2 regions of the Burkholderia sp. APQ4-4ca genome follow, and region 2 is predicted to be linked to the other one. Evidence: riboswitches for the same ligand, from Rfam matches in the RefSeq annotation. Region 2 holds a riboswitch; the other holds the start of a gene.
The links. A riboswitch is a leader RNA that binds a small molecule or an ion and turns the genes downstream of it on or off. The one in region 2 is predicted to bind cobalamin.
Positions count from the first base shown of each region.

Region 1: it holds a riboswitch for cobalamin, as region 2 does, so the genes downstream of both, AC3IFE_RS10480 (FecCD family ABC transporter permease) here and cobG (precorrin-3B synthase) in region 2, are expected to answer to the same signal.

Region 1 is NZ_JBYQCG010000086.1:2,808-9,187, reverse strand. Features, by position in the region: partial or broken gene cobC (alpha-ribazole phosphatase) at 1-18, opposite strand, end outside; gene AC3IFE_RS10495 (adenosylcobinamide-GDP ribazoletransferase) at 3-755, opposite strand; gene cobT (nicotinate-nucleotide--dimethylbenzimidazole phosphoribosyltransferase) at 769-1,824, opposite strand; gene AC3IFE_RS10485 (ABC transporter ATP-binding protein) at 1,886-2,704, opposite strand; gene AC3IFE_RS10480 (FecCD family ABC transporter permease) at 2,701-3,699, opposite strand; cobalamin riboswitch at 3,858-4,106, opposite strand; gene AC3IFE_RS10475 (ATPase) at 4,261-4,611, shown strand; gene AC3IFE_RS10470 (cell division protein ZapA) at 4,608-4,922, shown strand; RNA gene ssrS (6S RNA) at 5,004-5,185, shown strand; gene AC3IFE_RS10460 (EVE domain-containing protein) at 5,256-5,717, shown strand; gene AC3IFE_RS10455 (SIMPL domain-containing protein) at 5,900-6,380, shown strand, end outside.
Region 2 is NZ_JBYQCG010000059.1:207,128-219,614, forward strand. Features, by position in the region: gene AC3IFE_RS02740 (precorrin-2 C(20)-methyltransferase) at 1-669, opposite strand, end outside; gene AC3IFE_RS02745 (precorrin-8X methylmutase) at 666-1,292, opposite strand; gene cobG (precorrin-3B synthase) at 1,285-2,646, opposite strand; cobalamin riboswitch at 2,754-2,944, opposite strand; gene AC3IFE_RS02755 (hypothetical protein) at 3,046-3,387, shown strand; gene cbiE (precorrin-6y C5,15-methyltransferase (decarboxylating) subunit CbiE) at 3,511-4,782, shown strand; gene AC3IFE_RS02765 (cobalt-precorrin-5B (C(1))-methyltransferase) at 4,782-5,870, shown strand; gene AC3IFE_RS02770 (cobalt-precorrin-6A reductase) at 5,867-6,598, shown strand; gene cobM (precorrin-4 C(11)-methyltransferase) at 6,642-7,370, shown strand; gene AC3IFE_RS02780 (MFS transporter) at 7,488-8,666, opposite strand; gene AC3IFE_RS02785 (MarR family winged helix-turn-helix transcriptional regulator) at 8,795-9,316, shown strand; gene AC3IFE_RS02790 (alpha/beta hydrolase) at 9,539-10,456, opposite strand; gene AC3IFE_RS02795 (flavin-containing monooxygenase) at 10,498-12,487, opposite strand, start outside.

The DNA of each region.
Region 1 (6,380 bases), on a different contig from region 2:
GATCAGGACGACGTCCATCCGAGCACCACCAGATAGATCGCCAGTTCGCCCAGTTGCTGCGCGAAGCCGAGACAGTCGCCCGTATAACCGCCGATCCGCTTCACGAAATAGCGGGCCAGGCATGCGCGCACGAGCACGAGCGCCACGCATGCGGCAACGCCCATGCGCCAATCCGGCCAGAATAGCCACGGCAGTCCGAACACCGCCGCGACGCCCGCCGCGCGTGCGCCCATCCGTTGCGCGACCGGCTTCGCCTTGCCTTCGGGCCGCACGTAGTCGAGCGTCGTCAGCAGGCTCACCGCCATCGCACGGCTCGCCGCGTGCGCGGCGATCATCGTCCATGCGGCGCGCAGCGGCAGCATCGACGCCAGCGCCTGCCATTTCAAGCCGAGGGCGACGACGAGCGCGACCGCGCCGAACGTGCCGATCCGCGAATCGTGCATGATGCGCAGCACGTCGTCGCGCGTGTAACCGCCGCCGAACGCATCGCAACTGTCGGCAAGGCCGTCTTCGTGGAACGCGCCGGTCGCGAGCAGCGTCGCAGCCATCGACAGCCCCACCGCGATCGATGGCGGCAGCGCGCGCAGCGCGACGAGATAGACGAGCGCGCCCCATGCGCCGACGCACGCGCCGACGAGCGGAAAATAGCGCGCGGCCTGGTCGAGGTCGCCGGCCGTGTAGCCGATCGAGCGCGGCACGGGCACGCGCGTGAAATAGCCGAGCGCGACGAAGAAGTAGCGCAGTTCGGCCCGCATGCCGCGCGCGCGCTCAGGCGTCACGATCGTCGACGCCGGCGGATTCGAAGCTCGCCATCTCGCTGAGGAACGCGGCGGCCGCGCGCACCAGCGGCAGCGCGAGCGCGGCGCCCGTGCCTTCGCCGAGCCGCAGGTCGAGCGCGAGCAGCGGCTTCGCGCCGAAATGCTCGAGCATGCGCCGGTGGCCGGCCTCGTGCGACGTATGCGAGAACACGCAATAGTCGCGCACGCCGGGCGCGATGCGCTCGGCGACGAGCAGCGCGGCGGTCGCGATGAAGCCGTCGACGAGGATCGTCATCCGCTCGCTCGCGGCCGCGAGGTACGCGCCCGTCATCATCGCGATCTCGAAGCCGCCGAACGTCGCGAGCACGTCGAGCGGCGCGATCGCATGCGAGTGCTTGACGAGCGCGCGGCCGAGCACCGCGCGCTTGTGCGCGAGGCCCTGATCGTCGAGGCCCGTGCCGCGGCCGACGCATGCGTCGATCGGTACGTCGAGCAACCGGCTCATCAGGCACGCGGCCGACGACGTGTTCGCGATCCCCATCTCGCCGAAGCCGATCACGTTCGTGCCGAGCGACGCGTGCAGGCGGACGCGCGCCGCGCCCGCGGCCAGCGCCGTCATCGCTTCTTCACGCGTCATCGCCGGTTCCGCCGCGAAGTTGCGCGTGCCGCGCGCGACCGGCAGCGACACCAGCCGGTCCGACAGCGGCAGCGGCGACGCGACGCCCGCATCGACGATCTCGAGCGTGCTCTGCGCGACGCCCGAAAACGCGTTGATCGCCGCGCCGCCGGCGAGGAAGTTCGCGACCATCTGCGCCGTCACCGCCTGCGGATAAGGGCTGACGCCCTCGGCCGCGATCCCGTGATCGCCCGCGAACACGATCGTCACGGGACGCTGCACGCCCGGCCGCTCGGTGCGCTGGATCAGGCCGATCTGCAGCGCGAGCGCCTCGAGCTGGCCGAGGCTGCCGGGCGGCTTGGTCTTGTGGTCGATCACGTGCTGCAGGCGCGTGCGCAGCGCGTCGTCGAGCGGCGCGATCGCGGGCGGGAATTGGGTCGAAATGGTCATCGGGAAGCCGTGTGGTGGGGGCGGCATGCGCCGCGCATCGGAAAATTCGGAACGGGAAAGATCATTGTCGCGCGGGCCACGCCGGCAGCAGCGCATCGCGGCCGTTCTCGCGGATCAGCACGAGCGGATAGCCGAACGCGTCGCTCGCGCGCTCCGGCGTCAGCACGTCGTGCACGAGGCCGGCCCACGCATGGCCGCAGCCGTCGAGCAACAGCGCATGCGTCGCGAAACGCCGTGCGAGATTCAGGTCGTGACACGAAAACATCACCGTGCGCGGGCCTGCCGCGAGCCAGGCGGCCAGCGCCGTCAGGCAGTCGATCTGGTGATGCAGGTCGAGATGCGCGAGCGGTTCGTCGAGCAGCATCAACGGCGCATCCTGGCACAGCGTCGCGGCCAGCGCGACCCGCTGCCGCTCGCCGCCCGACAGCGACATCACGTCGCGCGACGCGAGCAGGCTCAGGTCGAACGTCGCGAGCGCATCGCGCGCGGCCGCGCGGTCGCCGTCGCGCTCCCACCCCCAGCCGCCGAGATACGGAAAGCGGCTGAGCAGCACCGTGTCGAACACGGTCGCGCTGAACGCATCGTGCAATTGCTGCGGCATCAGTGCGCGGCGCTGCGCGAGGTGTTCGGGGCGCCACGCGGCAAGCGGCCGGCCGTCGATCTCGACGTGTCCCGCGGCGGGCGGCTGCAGTCCCGCGAGCGTCGCGAGCAGCGTCGTCTTGCCCGCGCCGTTCGGCCCGGCGACGCACCAGATCTCGCCGGGGCGGAACACCTGCGTGAAGTGGTCGAGCAGCGTGCGCGCGCCGGCCTTGAGCGTCAGGTCGACGGCCATGTAGCGCATGTCGCCGGCGGCGGCATTCCGTACTGCGGCGCCCGTCATCGCATCGGCCTCCTCAGCAGCATCCACAGGAACGTCGGCACGCCGATCAACGCGGTCATGACGCCGACCGGCAATTGCGCGGGCGCGATCGCGGTGCGCGCGAGCAGGTCGGCCGCCATCACGCCGCCGCCGCCCGCGAGCATCGCGGCCGGCAGCAGCATCCGCTGGTCGTTGCCGAACGCGAGCCGCAACGCATGCGGCACGACGAGGCCGACGAAACCGATCGTCCCGGCCGTCGTGACCGCGGCCGCGGCGGCCAGCGACGCGACGAGATAGATCCGCACGCGCAGGCGCGCGACCGGCACGCCGAGCGCGAGCGCGCTCGCGTCGCCGCGCAGCAGCACGTTCAGTTGCGGCGCGGCCGGCAACGCGACGCCTGCGCTCAGCAGCAGCGCGCCCCACGCGAACCACGGCGCCGTCGCGCCGTTCAGGTCGCCCGTCAGCCAGAAGATGATGCCGCGCAACCGCGCGTCGGGCGCGAGCGACAGCAACAGCGTGACGAGCGCGCCCCACCCCGCCGCGATCACGACGCCCGTGAGCAGCAGCCGCGGCGACGCGTCGCGCGATTCGCCGCGCCACAGCTCCCGCCTCGCGAGACCGAGCACCAGCGCGACCGATACGAGCGAACCGGCGAACGCGGATGCGTCGACGAGCCACCACGCGCCGCCCGCGATCATCGCGACGAGCGCGAAACCGGCCGCACCGCCCGACACGCCCAGCACGTACGGCTCCGCGAGCGGATTGCGCAGCAGCACCTGCAACAACGCGCCGGCCAGCGCGAGCAGCGCGCCGCACGCGAAACCCGCGAGCGCGCGCGGCAGGCGCAGCGTGCGCACGATATCGGCGAACAGGGTGTCGCCGCCGTGCGGCACGAGCGATGCGAGTGCTTGCCACGGCGACATCGGCACGCTGCCGATCGACAGCGACGCGACGAACAGCAGCGCGACCACGGCGCCCAGCGCGGCCCAGATGACGCCGGCGCGCGCGGCGTTCATGCCGCGCACGGCCGCGCGCACGACGCGCGGCGCATCCGCTGGCGGTAGCCGGCCGCGCGCGACATGGGCGCGTGGCGGACGATTGGGGTCGGCATCGAAGAACGTTCCGTGAACATTGCGCGCCCCGCTTCCCCGCAGGCCGCGCGTCATGGAGCCCGTGCGGGCTCCCCGTCTCGGCCGGTATCCGGGCTGGCGGCGGTCCGGCTCGCCTTCCCGCGCAATGATGCGCAGTGGCCCGCGCCCGCGTGCGACCTGCACGCGAAACGCGCCCGAGCCGGCCTGCGTCACGCGACGCGGCCGCTTACCGTTGCGGGGGCAGCGCAGGTTGGCGTGCTCCTCGAGCCCGCACCCTGCTTCCCGTTTAACCGCGCGTCCTGCGCGCGAGCACCGAGGCGGCGCCAGTTTAGGAGCCGGTCGCGCGAGCGTCAAGGAAGCATCCGGACTCGCGCGGGAAGCGCCGATTCGCGGCAAGAAGCAGGGGTGTTACGACTGGAAACGTTACAGATGTCGGATTGGGCGGTATTCCGCGCTAAAATGCTGGGTCTTTAGAGGACGCAGCAAATGCTCAACGAACTCGAAACCCTGTCTCAAAATATTGGCCGTCTGATTTCGCTGAACAAGCGCTATCACTCGGAACGGCTCGCGCTCGAGGAGCAGGTCGCGCAATTGCGCGCGGAAGCGGACACGGTCCGCGCGGAACTCGCGCAGCTGCGCGACGAACGCAATGCGCTCGCGGCCGAGCGCGACACGTTGTCGGCGAAGATCGACGACGCCCAGGTAAAACTGAACGCGATTCTCGAAAAGCTGCCGCGCTCGAAGAGCGCGGAGCAAGCCGACAACCAGCTCGACCTGCTCGATGCGCAAGCGCGCACGGATGGCGATGATGCGGCCAGCCACGGAGAACATGCATGAGCACCAAGCAGATCGAAGTCTCGATTCTCGGTCAGGCCTATCGGCTCGCCTGTTCGGCCGAGACCGAAGCGGCGCTGCTCGAAGCGGTCGCGCGCGTCGATGCCGAAATGTCGAAAATCCGCTCGAACAGCTCGGTGCGCGGCACCGATCGCATCGCGGTGATGGCGGCGCTGTCGCTCGCGTCGGAATTGCTGCGGTTGCAAACGAGCGTGCGGCACGGTGAAGCATTTCCGGCGGAAGAAATCCGTCGTACAATGCACCAGATGAACGAACAACTCGGCGCGGTGCTCGCACAGCACGAGACGCAGTAACGTTTCAAACGATGCGTCGATTCCGCTTGATCTCGACGGTCAACGGTGGTCAAATTGGCGCATCGAAACACAGTTCAGTCAGCTTCCCTGCCTGGTTCGCCAAGGTCATATATTCCTTGAACCAATGCCATGTGCACGGTTGCGGAAATTTGTAGCACGGGCGCGCGCGTCACTCTGTCTGATGTACCCGAAGTGCTGCTAACTGCGACCAATTCTGAACCTCAGGTTCAGGATGCCGGCCTAGCGGCCAAGGCGGGGGCCTATCCAACGGCATCGGGCAACTCCCGGTGCCGTTTTCTTTTGTAGCAGCCTCTTTTTGCGTCGATCACGACCATGCAATACTGGCTGATGAAGTCCGAACCGGACGAAGCAAGCATCGACGATCTCGCCAACGCACCGCAGCGTTCGCTGCCGTGGACCGGCGTGCGCAACTATCAGGCGCGCAATTTCATGCGCGACACGATGAAGATCGGCGACGGCGTGCTGTTCTATCACTCGAGCTGCCCCGAACCGGGCATCGCGGGTCTCGCCGAAGTGTCGTCCACGCCCTACCCCGATCCCACGCAGTTCGATCCGAAAAGCCCCTATTACGACCCGAAATCGACACAGGAAGCGCCACGCTGGCTGCTCGTCGACGTGCGCTTCGTGAAGAGGTCGCCGCTCGTACCGCTCGCCTCGCTGCGCGAGCACGACGAGCTCGCCGACATGCGCGTGCTCGCCCGCGGCAACCGGCTGTCGATCACGCCCGTCACGCGCGCGGAATGGCGGTTCATCACCGAAAAGTTGATGAAGTAGGCACCGGCCAAAACGTCAAATCTGGTCAGTACGCACGGCCGTCACGGAACTCGCGATGCTTTCGCGCGGCCTAAGCAACCGCTGTCGGCCGATCGGGCCGGCTGTCGTTTTTTTCGTCGCGCGGTACGCCCGCGTCGCGCACGCGTGATCCGCGTGCGCGCCCTCGCACAAGGAGTCCAACAATGACCAAGAAATCCGCTCTCGCGCTGTCGCTCGCCCTCGCCGCCGCCGTTCCCGTCGCGCTGACGCTCGCGTCGCCCGCCGCGCACGCCCAGGCCGCGAACCCGCACTTTCCGGAGCCGGCCGGCGTGCTGTCGCTTTCGTCGCAGGCCAGCGCCGACGTGCCGCAGGACATCATCCACATCACGCTGTTCTACGAGCAGCAGGCCAAGGACCCGGGCAGTCTCACCGCGCAGTTGAACCAGCGCGCGGATGCGGCGCTGTCGCAGGCGAAGGGCGTGTCGGGCGTCACCGCGCACACGGGCGCGTTCTCGGTGTATCCGAGCACCGATCGCGACGGCAAGATCTCCGCATGGCGCGGCCGCACCGAAGTCGCGCTCGAATCGCGCGATTTCGCCGCGGCATCGAAGCTGGCAGGCCAGTTGTCGAACCTGATGCAAGTCGCGAACGTCGAGTTCTCGCTGTCGCCGGAAGCCCAGCGCA
Region 2 (12,487 bases):
TTCGTCGAGCGGCACGATGCGCTGGTTCGCCATCGTCGCGCGCTCGACGTACAGCGCGCGCTTCGCGAGCCCGAGTGCGTCGAGCACGCGCCGCACCTTGTCGAAGTTGCGGCCGAGCTTCATCACGACGGCCGCGTCGGCCCGCGCGAGCCGCTCGCGCAGTTCGTGCTCGGGCAGCACGCCCGACAGCACCGACAGGCTCTGGTTGCGATAGACGAGCGGCTGGCCGAGCACGGCCGTGCCGCCGAGCATCGCGCACACGCCCGGGATCACCTCGGTCTCGTAGCGCGGCGCGAGGCGGTCGTGCAGGTACATGTACGAGCCATAGAAGAACGGGTCGCCTTCGCAGATCACCGCGACGTCGCGGCCTGCATCGAGGTGCGCGGCGACGATCTCGGCCGCGGTGTCGTAGAAATCGGCGATCACCGTCTCGTAGCACAGCGGCGGCGGCAGTGCCTCGGTCGTCACCGGGTAGACGAGCGGCAGTTGCGTCTGCCCGTCGAGCAGGTGCGCCTCGACGATGCCGTACGCGTTGCCTTTCTTGCCCTTCGCGACGAAATACGCGACCACCGGCGCCGCCTGCAGCACGCGCAGCGCCTTGATCGTCATCAACTCGGGATCGCCGGGGCCGACCCCGACGCCGAACAGCCGCCCACGCACGCGCGTCATTCGACCTCCGTCGCGAGCGCATTCACCGCGGCGGCGGCCATCGCGCTGCCGCCGCGCCGGCCGAGCAGCGTGACGTACGGCACGCCGCGGCTGTCGGCGTCGAGCGCCGCCTTCGATTCGGCCGCGCCGATGAAGCCGACCGGGAAACCGAGGATCAGCGCGGGGCGCGGCGCGCCGGCATCGATCATGTCGAGCAGGTGGAACAGCGCGGTCGGCGCGTTGCCGATCACGACGACGCTGCCCGCGAGATGCGGACGCCACAGTTCGAGCGCGGCGGCCGAACGCGTGTTGCCGACGCGTTGCGCGAGGTCGGGCACCTCCGGCTCGCCGAGCGTGCAGATCACGCGGTTGGCCGCGGGCAGCCGCGCGCGCGTGATGCCTTCGGCGACCATTCTCGCGTCGCACAGGATCGGCGCGCCGGCCGCGAGCGCCGCGCGGCCGGCCGTGCCGGCGCCGACGGAAAAACGCAGGTCGTACACGACGTCGACCATCCCGCTCGCGTGGATCACGCGTACCGCGAGTTTCTCGAGATCGGGCGGCACCTGCGACAGGTCGGCCTCGGCGCGGATCGTCGCGAACGACTGGCGGTAGATTTCCTGCCCGTCGCGAATGTAGTCAAGCATCGGTGGTGTCCTGGCTGCGCCGCGCGTCCATGAGTCGGACCGCGGCCTGGTCAATCGTCAGACGGCGCGCGAGCGGGGCGCCGAGGCCCGCGGCCGCGTCGCGCCGATAAAGGTCGTAGTGTTGGGGCGCCACCGCGACGAGCGTATGCGTGGCAGCGTGCGGCAGCGCGCAGTGGCGTTCGCAACCGGTCAGATGCACGTCGAGCGGATGGCCGATGCGCGCGGCAAGCACGCGCGCGTCGTGTTTCGTGTCGGCGCGCGCTTTCGCGCAGCCCGCGCTGCCGGTGCAGGCAACGAGGGTCGCCAGCGGGTCGGACGCCGCGCACACGAGGCCGAGCGACGCGAGGGCTTCGCGCGTCGCCGCCGCACGCTCGTTCGGCACGCCGTGCATGAACACCCCTTGCCACGGCGTCATCGACAGCGTGCCGTCGCCGTCGGCTTCGGCCAGCGCGGCGAGCCGCTCCAGTTGCGCCGCGTCGAGCCGCCCGAGCGCGAATTGCGCGCCGACGCTGCAGCGCGCCGCGTCGCGCGACGGGTATGCGCCGAAACGCGACGCGGGGTCGGCACGCGTGCGTCGCCAGCCGGCGAGCGTCGGATCGGCCGCGAGCGGGAAGGGCAGGTAGCGTTGCGCGCGCTCGAGCAGGGCGGGTTCGCCGCACGTCGACAGCAGCGCGCGCATCCGCGCGACGTCGGCCGGCGCGAGATCGAGGAACGCGAGCAACAGCGCGCGAACCAGTGCGACGCCTTGATCGATCGACACGTCGACCGACGCGGGCCGGTCGTGGTGCGCCACCGGCGGACAGCCGGCCAGCCCCGCCGCGAGACGTACCGCGCCGTCGCCGCGACGCCACGCGGCGAGCCAGATGTCGTGCGGATGATCGAGCGCCGCGACCGCTTCGCCGCCGTCGAGCTGGATCGAGAATTTCGGCGACAGTTCGCCGCGGCGCGGCTCGCTCGCGAGCATGTCGAGCAGCGGCACGGCGAGCGCACGGCTATCGACGAGCGCGGCCGGGTCGTGCCCGGCGAGCGGGCTGAGCAACACGTTGCGGACGTCGTCGCTCGCCGCGAGCGCGGCCGCATCGACGGCGGTATTGTCGGCGCTCGTACGCGGGCCGAGCCCCGCATCGAGCAGCGCGCGCGCGAGCGCATCGGCCGCGCCGTCGCGAATGCCGCGCAACTGGAGATTCGCGCGATTGGTCGCATCGATCTCGCCGGAGCCGTACCGGCGCGCGGCGGCGGCGATCGCGCGCGCCTGGCGCGCGTCGAGCCGGCCGCCCGGCAACTTGATCCGGCACAGCCCGCCGTCGGCGGCCGCGACCACGCGCACGAGCCCCGGGCAAGCCGACGGGCGCACGACGGGCGACGCAGGAATCGAATCGGGGGCGGAACTCAACGGGATACCGGAACAGTGTGGCGCCGCGGCCAACGCATCGGTACACCCCGCCCGACGCCGACTGGCACGCACGCACTTTCTGGCCGGCAGGTCTCCTGGCTGACAGGTCGGCGCCTCCTCCCGGCCTTCCCGGTGAAACCAGTGGCATGAGGGGGAGATCGGCTCGCTGTCTACAGTTGCGGGGGCAGCCACAGCGGCGCGCGGTGCGCCCTGTGTTCCCTCTTCGGCCCCGAAGGGCACCGGCGAACGAACGGCCGTAGGATACCCGATTTTCGCGGCGATCCTGCATCGGCGGTGTGCGCTGCAACGGTGTCGCAGCATGGCTGTGACGACCGGCGTGCGGTTGCGCGGATGGTACGATTGGCGGCTCGACATTCGATCGGCGCGACGCCGGTATCCGCGATGATGAAACTCGGCAGGACGGAGCTGTTCGGCATCGGAATCGCACTGGCCTTGCTGGGCCTCCCCGCATGGATGATGCTCGCGGGCATGCTGATTCCGTTTGCGCCGTCCGCCGAATGGCCGAAGAATGTCGGGCTCGCCGGCCTCGCGGCGCCGATCGCGGCAGGTGGAACCTACCTGTTCAGGAAAGGCGGCGTGCGACCGCTCGCATGGCTACTGCTCGGCTGGCTGCTGGTCGCGGCGATCGCCGGACTGTATCTGGCGATGGTGATGTGGATCGGCGGCACGCCGCGCGGCTGACCAGGAGCGTGGCGGCATCGTCCGTGGCGCCAATGCCGCGGCACGGAAACGGATCGATGCGCGGCAGCTCGGCGGCTGCGCATCGCTACACACGGTATGAAATCGAACGATGGGGAAGGGTGCATGACGGCGTGGCTGACGGTAGTGGGCATCGGCGACGACGGTTACGCGGGGCTCGGGCGCCACGCGCGGCGCGCGTTGCTCGACGCGACGCATGTGGTTGGCGCGAAACGGCATCTCGACATGCTGCCCGCGCGGCTGCGCGCCGCGCGCGAAGCATGGCCGTCGCCGTTCGACCTGTCGGGGCTGCTCGCGCGCCGCGGCGCGCCCGTGTGCGTGCTCGCGAGCGGCGACCCGATGCTGTTCGGCGTTGGCGCGACGCTCGCCCGCGAGCTTTCCCCGGACGAATGGCGCGTCCTGCCGGCGCCGTCGTCGCTGTCGCTCGCGGCCGCACGCCTGGGCTGGGCGCTGCAGGACGTCGGTGCGGTCTCGCTCGTTGGGCGTCCGCTCGCGACGCTGGCCCGCCACCTGCTGCCGGGCCGGCGCCTGTTCGTGTTGAGCGCCGACGGCCGCACGCCGGCCGCGGTCGCCGCCGAACTCGCCGCCCGCGGCTTCGGGCCGACGCGCATCAGCGTATTCGAACATCTGGGCGGCCCGCTCGAGCGGCGGATCGACGGCCTCGCGCAAGACTGGAACATCGACGAAACCGCCGCGCTCAATCTCGTCGCGCTCGACTGTCGGGCGAGCCCCGACGCACCGCGCCGCGCGCTCACGCCCGGGCTGCCCGACGACGCGTACCGCCACGACGGCCAGCTCACCAAGCGCGACCTGCGCGCGATGACGCTCGGTCGCCTCGCGCCCGCGGCCGGCGAATTGCTGTGGGACGTCGGCGCCGGCAGCGGCTCGATCGGCATCGAATGGATGCGCGCGCATCCATCCTGCCAGGCGATCGCAATCGAAGCGCATGCGGAACGGCAGCGCTTCATCGAACACAACCGCGATACGCTCGGCGTGCCGGGCCTGCAACTCGTTTCAGGCCGTGCGCCCGATGCGCTCGCGGGGCTCGCCGCGCCCGACGCGATCTTCGTCGGCGGCGGCGCGACGGCGCCCGGCGTGCTCGACACGTGCTGGGCGTCGCTGAAACCCGGTGGGCGGCTGGTCGCGAACGCGGTGACGCTGCAAGGCGAGATGGCGCTCGCCGCGTGGCGCGATGCGCACGGCGGCACGCTCACGCGCGTGTCGCTCGCGCACGCCGAACCGCTCGGCCGTTTCGACACGTGGCGGCAACCGCTGCCGGTCACGCTGTACGACGTGCGCAAACCCGACACGACAGACGCAGCCGACGCGGCCGGCTCGTCGAATATGTCGAATCCGTCGAACCCAATGGACGCGTGATGCGCGACGAAACCCCCGAACAGCCCGCGCCGCTGCGCTTCGGCTACACGACCGGCAGCTGCGCGACCGCGACGTCGCTCGCGGCGGCGCGTCTGCTGCTCGCGGGCCACGCGGACGACGCGGTCGAGATCGTGCTGCCGAAGGGGCAACGCGTGATGATGCGGCTCGAATTCTGCCGCGCCACGGCTGAGGGCGCTGAAGCCGGCACGATCAAGGATGCCGGCGACGATCCGGACGTCACGCACGGCGCGCTGGTCTTCGCGCGCGTCGCGCTCGCGGCGGCGTCCGGCGTGCGTTTTCATGCGGGGCCGGGCGTCGGCACGGTCACGCGCGCGGGGCTCACGCTGCCGGTCGGCGAACCGGCGATCAACCCGGTGCCGCGCCAGATGATGACCACGCACCTGGAAGCGCTCGCCGCCGAACACGGTTACACGGGCGGTTTCGACGTGACGATCGGCGTCGAAGGCGGCGAGGCGCTCGCGCTGAAGACGATGAACCCGCGCCTGGGTATCGTCGGCGGGCTGTCGATCCTCGGCACGACCGGCATCGTGCGGCCGTTTTCGTGTTCGGCCTATATCGCGTCGATTCATCAGGGTATCGACGTCGCGCGGGCGAACGGCATCGCGCACATCGCCGCCTGCACGGGCAACGCGAGCGAGGATGCGATGCGCGCGCACTACCGTCTGCCCGACATGGCGCTGATCGAGATGGGCGATTTCGCGGGCGCGGTGCTCAAGCACCTGCGGCGCGCGCCGGTCGCGCGCCTGTCGATGTGCGGCGGCTTCGGCAAGCTGAGCAAGCTCGCGGCCGGCCATCTCGACCTGCACAGCCGCCATTCGAGCATCGATCTGCCGCTGCTCGCGCAGTGGGCGGCCGAAGCCGGCGCGAGCGAGGCGTTGCAGGCGACGATGCGCGCCGCGAACACGAGCCAGGAAGCGTTGAAACTCGCGCAGGCCGACGGCGTGCCGCTCGGCGATCTCGTCTGCACGCATGCGCTGCGGGTGGCGCGCGACATCGTGCCGCCGTCGATCGCGGTCGAGATGTTCGCGATCGACCGGCAAGGCCGTTTCGTCGGGGAGGCGCGATGAGTCCACGCATTCTGCTGCTCGGCGGCACCGGCGATGCGCTGAAAATCGCGCGCGCGCTCGGCCCGCATCACGTCTACAGTCTCGCCGGTCTCGGCAAGACACCCGACGATCTGCGCTGCGACGTACGCGTCGGCGGTTTCGGCGGCGCAGCCGGGCTGACCGCGTATCTTCGCGACGCCGGCATCGGCCTCGTGATCGACGCCACCCATCCGTACGCCGCGCAAATCAGCGCGAACGCCGCGACGGCGACGCGCGACGCAGGCGTGCCGCTGTGGGCGCTGCGCCGCGCGCCGTGGACGCCGCAACCGGGCGACGACTGGCGGATGGTCGACGACTGGGCCGGCATCGAGGCCGCGCTCGCGCCGTTCAGGCGCCCGCTGTTCACGCTCGGCCGCGAGCCGCTCGCGCATCTCGATGCGATCCCGCCGCACCAGTTCTGGCTCGTGCGCTGCCTCGATGCGCACCCCGGCAACGCCCGTGCGCAGGTCCTCGCCGCGCGCGGGCCGTTCACACCCGACGGCGAGCGTGCGCTGTTCGCGCTGGCGGGCATCGACGTCGTCGTCAGCAAGAACAGCGGCGGCGCGGCCACCGAGGCCAAGCTCGACGTCGCGCGCGAACGCAGGCTGCCGGTCGTGATGCTGCGCCGGCCGCCGCTGCCCGATGCCGACCGCGCGTTCGACTCGGTCACGGCGCTCGTCGATGCACTCGATCCGGCCGCGCGCGCGTGACGCGACGCAGCGGGCCATCCCACGAATTGACGGAGAAATTTCGATGACGGTGTACTTCATCGGCGCGGGCCCCGGCGACCCGGAGCTGATCACGGTAAAGGGCCAGCGCCTCGTGCGCACGTGCCCGGTGATCCTGTATGCGGGCTCGCTCGTGCCGGCCGCCGTGCTCGACGGCCATCGCGCGGAGCAGGTCGTGAACACGGCCGAGCTCGACCTCGATGCGATCGTCGCGCTGCTCGCCGCCGCGCACGCGAAAGGGCAGGACGTCGCGCGCGTGCATTCGGGCGACCCGTCGCTGTACGGCGCGATCGGCGAACAGATCCGCCGCCTGAAAGCACTCGGGATTCCGTACGAAATCGTGCCGGGCGTGACGGCCACGGCCGCGTGCGCGGCGACGCTCGGCGTCGAGCTGACGCTGCCCGGCGTCGCGCAGACGGTGATCCTCACGCGCTTCGCGGGCAAGACGACGATGCCGGAAGGCGAAGCGCTCGGCGCGCTCGCCGCGCATCGCGCGACGCTCGCGATCCATCTCGGCGTGCGCCATCTCGCGCGCATCGTCGACGAAGTGCTGCCGCATTACGGCGCCGATTGCCCGGTGGCGGTGATCTATCGCGCGAGTTGGCCCGACGAGGAACGCGTGACGGGCACGTTGGCCGACATCGTCGGCAAGGTGCGCGGCACGCAGATCGAGCGCACCGCGCTGATCCTGATCGGGCGCGTGCTCGACGCCGAAGGATTCGCGGATTCGACGCTGTACGCGAGCGCGGGCTGAACGCGCCTGCGCCGTGGAGCCGAGTATCCGGATGGGCCGCGACGATATTCCTGGCGCGAGCATGCCCGGGACGACAGCCTGCATGCAGGCGCCCGCGCCGCTAGCCCGCGGCGTCGCTCAGGCCCGCGCGACGTGCCGCGCCAGCTTCGGTGCAAACCCGGCCGCCAGCGCGAACAGCACGGCACAGAGGCATGCCATCGCGATCCACGCGGGCGTCAGGTCCGCGAGATGCTGGCGCACGATGCCGGCCGCGAACGGAAACAAGCCGGCGATCAAATAGCCGACACCCTGCACGAACCCCGTCAGTGACGCGGCATCGGCGGGCGTGGCTGCATGGTCGACCGTGACGATCAGCGACAGCGGAAACAGCGCGCCGATTCCCGCGCCGAGCAGCAGCGCGGCCGGCAATGCAAGTGCTTCCGGCGCGGCCAGCATCACCAGCAACCCGGCGAACAGCGACGCGATCGCCGCATGCAGCGCGGGCCGGCGATCGGGCAAGCGATCCATCGTCGCGGAAATCGTGAGTCCCGCGACAACTTCCGCGAGCGTCACGCCGCCGAGCAGGCTGCCGGCCGCGGTCGGCGACCAGCCGAGCCGCATGTAGTACGGCGGCAGCCACGCGAGCACGAGCGTGTAAGCGCCGGTCGCGATGCCGAAGAACAGCGCGAGCCGCCACGCGCGGAGCGAACGAGACGGCCGAGCATTCGATACCGACGCCGGCCCGGCGGCAAGCGCGTCGCCGCCCCGGCTGGCCAGCGGCCAGGCCAGTGCGGCGAGCGCCGCCGGCAACGCCCAGCCCGCGAGCGCGGCGAGCCAGCCCCAGCGCGCCGCGGCGAACGGCGCGACGACGCTCGCGAGTACCGCGCCGCCCATGATCGACGTCGAATAGACGCCCATCGCACCGCCGATGCGCGTCGCGAAATGCGCCTTCACGAAGCCGGGCAACAGCGCCTGCACCATCGCGATCCCGACGCCTGCGCAGCACGCGCTCGCGAGCAGCAGCCACGCATGCTGCGCACCGACGCGCGATGCGCAGGCCAGCCCGATCAACGCGACGCCGAGCCACACGCCGACCGCGATCCCGGTGACGCGCTGCAGGCGCCGCGCGCTCAGCGCGCCGAGGCCCATCAGCAGGATCGGAATCGTCGTCAGCAGGCTGGCCGCGCCGTCGCCGATCCCCGTCGCGCGCTGGATCATGTCGAGCAGCGGGCCGACCGCGGCGAGCGCCGGCCGCAGGTTCAGCCCGACGAGCACGATCACGGCGAGCCGCCATCCGGGGGAAGTGAAGCGATTCATTGCATGGCCTCGATATCGATGCGCGGCTGCCCGCGGGGCGCCGCGCGTTTTCAGGTAAAGTATCTCGACATCAAGATAATCGCCGATTTATCTCGACGTCAAGATAACTGGCGAGCCGAGGAGGGTTAATGGATCGAGCCGAGCATGCGCTCGCGCAATGGCGCGCCGAGCGTCCGGATCTGGACGCGACGTCGATGGTGGTGATGGGGCGGTTGCAGGAAGCCGCGCTCGTGATCGCGCGCGACCGTCTCAATCCGCTGTTCGCGCGCTACGGGATGCAGCCGGGCGAATTCGACGTGCTCGCGACGCTGCGGCGCAGCGGCACGCCGTTCGCGCTGACGCCAACCGCGCTGTACGACGCGCTGATGATGTCGTCGGGCGGGATGACCGCACGCATCGACCGGCTGCAGAAGGCGGGCTGGGTCGAGCGGCGGCCGAACCCGGCCGACGGGCGCGGCACGCTCGTCGCGCTGACGGATGCCGGGCGGGCGTTGATCGATGAAGCGGTTGTTGCGCATATCGATAATCAACGGGTGCTGTTGGCTGCATTGTCGGAGGCGGAACAGGCGCAGTTGTCGCACTTGCTGGGAAAGTTGCTGGCGGGGCTGGAAGGCGGAGCGCCGGAAGGGAAGGAAGGGACGCCGCGTTGAAGAATGCGTGATGGAAACGTACGCCGCGGGCAGAAAAGCTATTCGTGAATTTTCGCGGATGTCGCTTGCCGACCCGCAAGAGACGGTCGACATTCTCTTTCGTTGCCGTAGGTGGCCAAGGAGGCTGTCGAATAAGTAACGCTACCTCGTTGCCGACCTTTAATAGTCGGCATTCCTTCCAGCCAAGTAATCCGTCGACCCATAGAAGCGCTTGGCACGCAGTCATCGGCGGAGAAATTTCAATTGGTGTGCCAGCACCTCCGGAAACAGCGGATCAAAGTACGGGTCGAAATGATTTGCGTCAATCTCGATCACCTGCACGTGCGGGTTACCGACACGCCGAACTTTGTCCGACACAAACGGCGCGACCGTGTCTCCTGTGGCGCCAATCATGAGCATCGGGATCTTCACGTCCTTCAGACGTCGCCAAGGACGATAGAACGGCATGGTGAGTACGGACTTCGCCGCCACGCGGTTGTCGTAGCTGCCGTACTTCCAGTCGTCCAGCCCGATCTCCATGGCGTCCCAGGCGCCATCGCGATCCATGGTGCTGAACCGGCCCTCGCGCGCCAGGGTCGGAATGTAGATCGACCCACCTGGCTTGAACTGGTCCAGCGTGCCGAGACAGATCAGCTTCAGGAGCCGACCCGGTGGTGTGGCTAACGTCGCGGCCAGTCCATCGAGCATCGGCACCTGGATGATGGCGCCCTTCAGTTCAGGGTGCTGGGAAGCCAGGTCGACCACGTGCCCACCACCAAAGGAAGTACCCCACAGCGTGATCTGATGGGCTGCCACCATGGGCTGGGATTTGAGGTAAGCCAGTGCCGTATCCGCTACGCGTGTTCTGCGCCAGGGGTTGATACCCTGCCGTGGAAAACCGCCGCTGTCGCCCCAGCCTGGGTAATCAAACTCCATCACCGCGAACCCGGCCTCGACAAAGCTATGGGTGAACGATGACGTCAAGGCTCGTTGTATGCTGCCCCAGCCACCCAACATGAGGATGGTGGGCAACTCCTGATCGGGACGAGCGTCCTCCGGCACATAGAGTGTGGCACCGCACAGCGCCCCCTCTGCGGTGAAGGCGGACTTGATGGCGCGCAGGCGCACATGCGAGGTATCTGGATTGCGGCGGGATTTCATTTTAGGCTTCCGAAGGTCATGCATTTCATGCGAATGCTGGATCAGAGAATCATGGCCTTGGCGACAGGGTCGCCACCGACCTCATGCCAAGCGTGCCGAAATGGTTGCAGTTGTGTCCTCTGCACAGCGAACGTGGCCAGATGGCTCACGGCATTTGCGGCCGAGGACAGGAACGCCGCCTGAAGCTGGAACACATGCCAACGCCCTGCGTATACCTCCAGTTGGCATGGCACGCCACAGCGAGCGGCACGCGCGCTCAATCCGATCGAATCGGATTCCAGTACCTCCTGGTCACCTACTTGAATCAGCATGGGGGGCAGGCCGCTCAGATCGGCTTCCAAAATCTGGTGCTCGTTCTCCGGTGCATACCAACGTACAGCTTGCCTCAGCCATGCTACAGCGAGCATGGGATCGCGCGCCGAAGCGGATCGAATTGTCTCCCCCGACAAGGTCGTGTCCACGAACGGCGACAACAGCATCAGTGCCGCAGGCAAAGGCTCGCCCGCATCACGCAGTCTCAACGCCAGGTTCAGAGCCAGACCGCCGCCAGCAGAGTCACCGCAAACCACGATCTGGTGGGGTGCCAGACCGCGCTGGAGCAAATGGCGGTAGCACCTCAGTGCGTCGTCTATTGCGGCTGGCTGAGGATGCTCGGGAGCCAGCCGGTATTGCGGCACCCAGACCGTCATCCCGGTTGCGGCGAGGCGTGTCGTCAAGCTGCGATGGGTTCGGGCACTGCCCACGCAGAAACCGCCGCCATGCAGGTAGAGCACCGTCGTCCCCATTTCGTCCGCCTGCCTGGGGGAAATCACTTCGGTGGTCATGCCCTCGACCTTTTGACGCGCGACACGTACAGGCCCGTCGCTCGGCATGAGGCATGACAACGCGCTCACGATGAGGCGTTGCGTACCGACACCGATGGGCGGCCGAACGAATGCCTTGAACGTCACGCGCAGGAGCAACCTCAACATGCTGGCACTGAAAGACTCCAGCGCACTAATCGGCTCGGCGTACCGCGTCACATTTTCGACGCTGCGGTAAGGCTCGATGAAGTTGTAAGCGTTGAGCGATGAGTACCGCGTGAGCCAACGGTATCCAAACGTGAAACCTGGCCAGTTCGTGCTGTTGTGTCCGTTCGCATCCACATACCAGCTCTTGCAGCCCTGCCACACCGTCGTCGCCAGACGCTGCTGCACGTGCGCGTTAAATCGCCGATAGCGACGCTGAGTGACCTCGATTGCGCTTGCACCCGAGCGCCGCATTTCCAGCAAGCAGCGCATCACGTGCGCAATCTGGCTTTCGAGCATGTAGATGATCGAATTGTGGCCGAGGTTGGTGTTCGGACCGTACAGCATGAAGAAGTTGGGAAAGCCAGGTACCGTCATGCCTAGCCACGCTTCAGCCCCGCGCTGCCAGACCTCGTTGAGGTCAAGTCCGCCGCGCCCCGTAATGCGCATTGGAGAGAGGAATTCGGTGGCGGCGAAGCCCGTCCCGTAGATGATCGCGTCAAACTCTCGGAGCGTGCCATCAGTGGTCTCGATCCCGCTCCCGGTCACGCGCCGAATTTCAGACGTAACCAGTTCGACGTTGTCCCGATTCATCGCCGCAAGATAGTTGCTTGATAGCAGGATGCGCTTGCACCCGATCGGATAGTCGGGCGTAAGTCGTTCACGCAACGCCGCGTCGTGAACCTGTTGCGTGAGCAACTTGCGGAATGGCCGGCCGACGGCGAATTTCATCAATCCTTTCATACGCGTAAATGCGATCGCACGCGACTCGTAGCGCATGTAGATCGCAGCGCGATGTAGTTTGATCATCCACGGCAACTTTCGGAACAGCGCGCGTTGCCACTGGCTGTACTGCCGGTCGTGGCGCGGCATCAAATAGGCGGCCGAACGCTGGAAGACCGTGAGCGACCGAACGGTATCGACGATTGCGGGTACGAACTGGATGGCGGAGGCGCCGGTGCCGACCACGGCGACGCGTTTTCCCTCTAGCCGGTAATCGTGATCCCAATGGGCAGAATGAAAA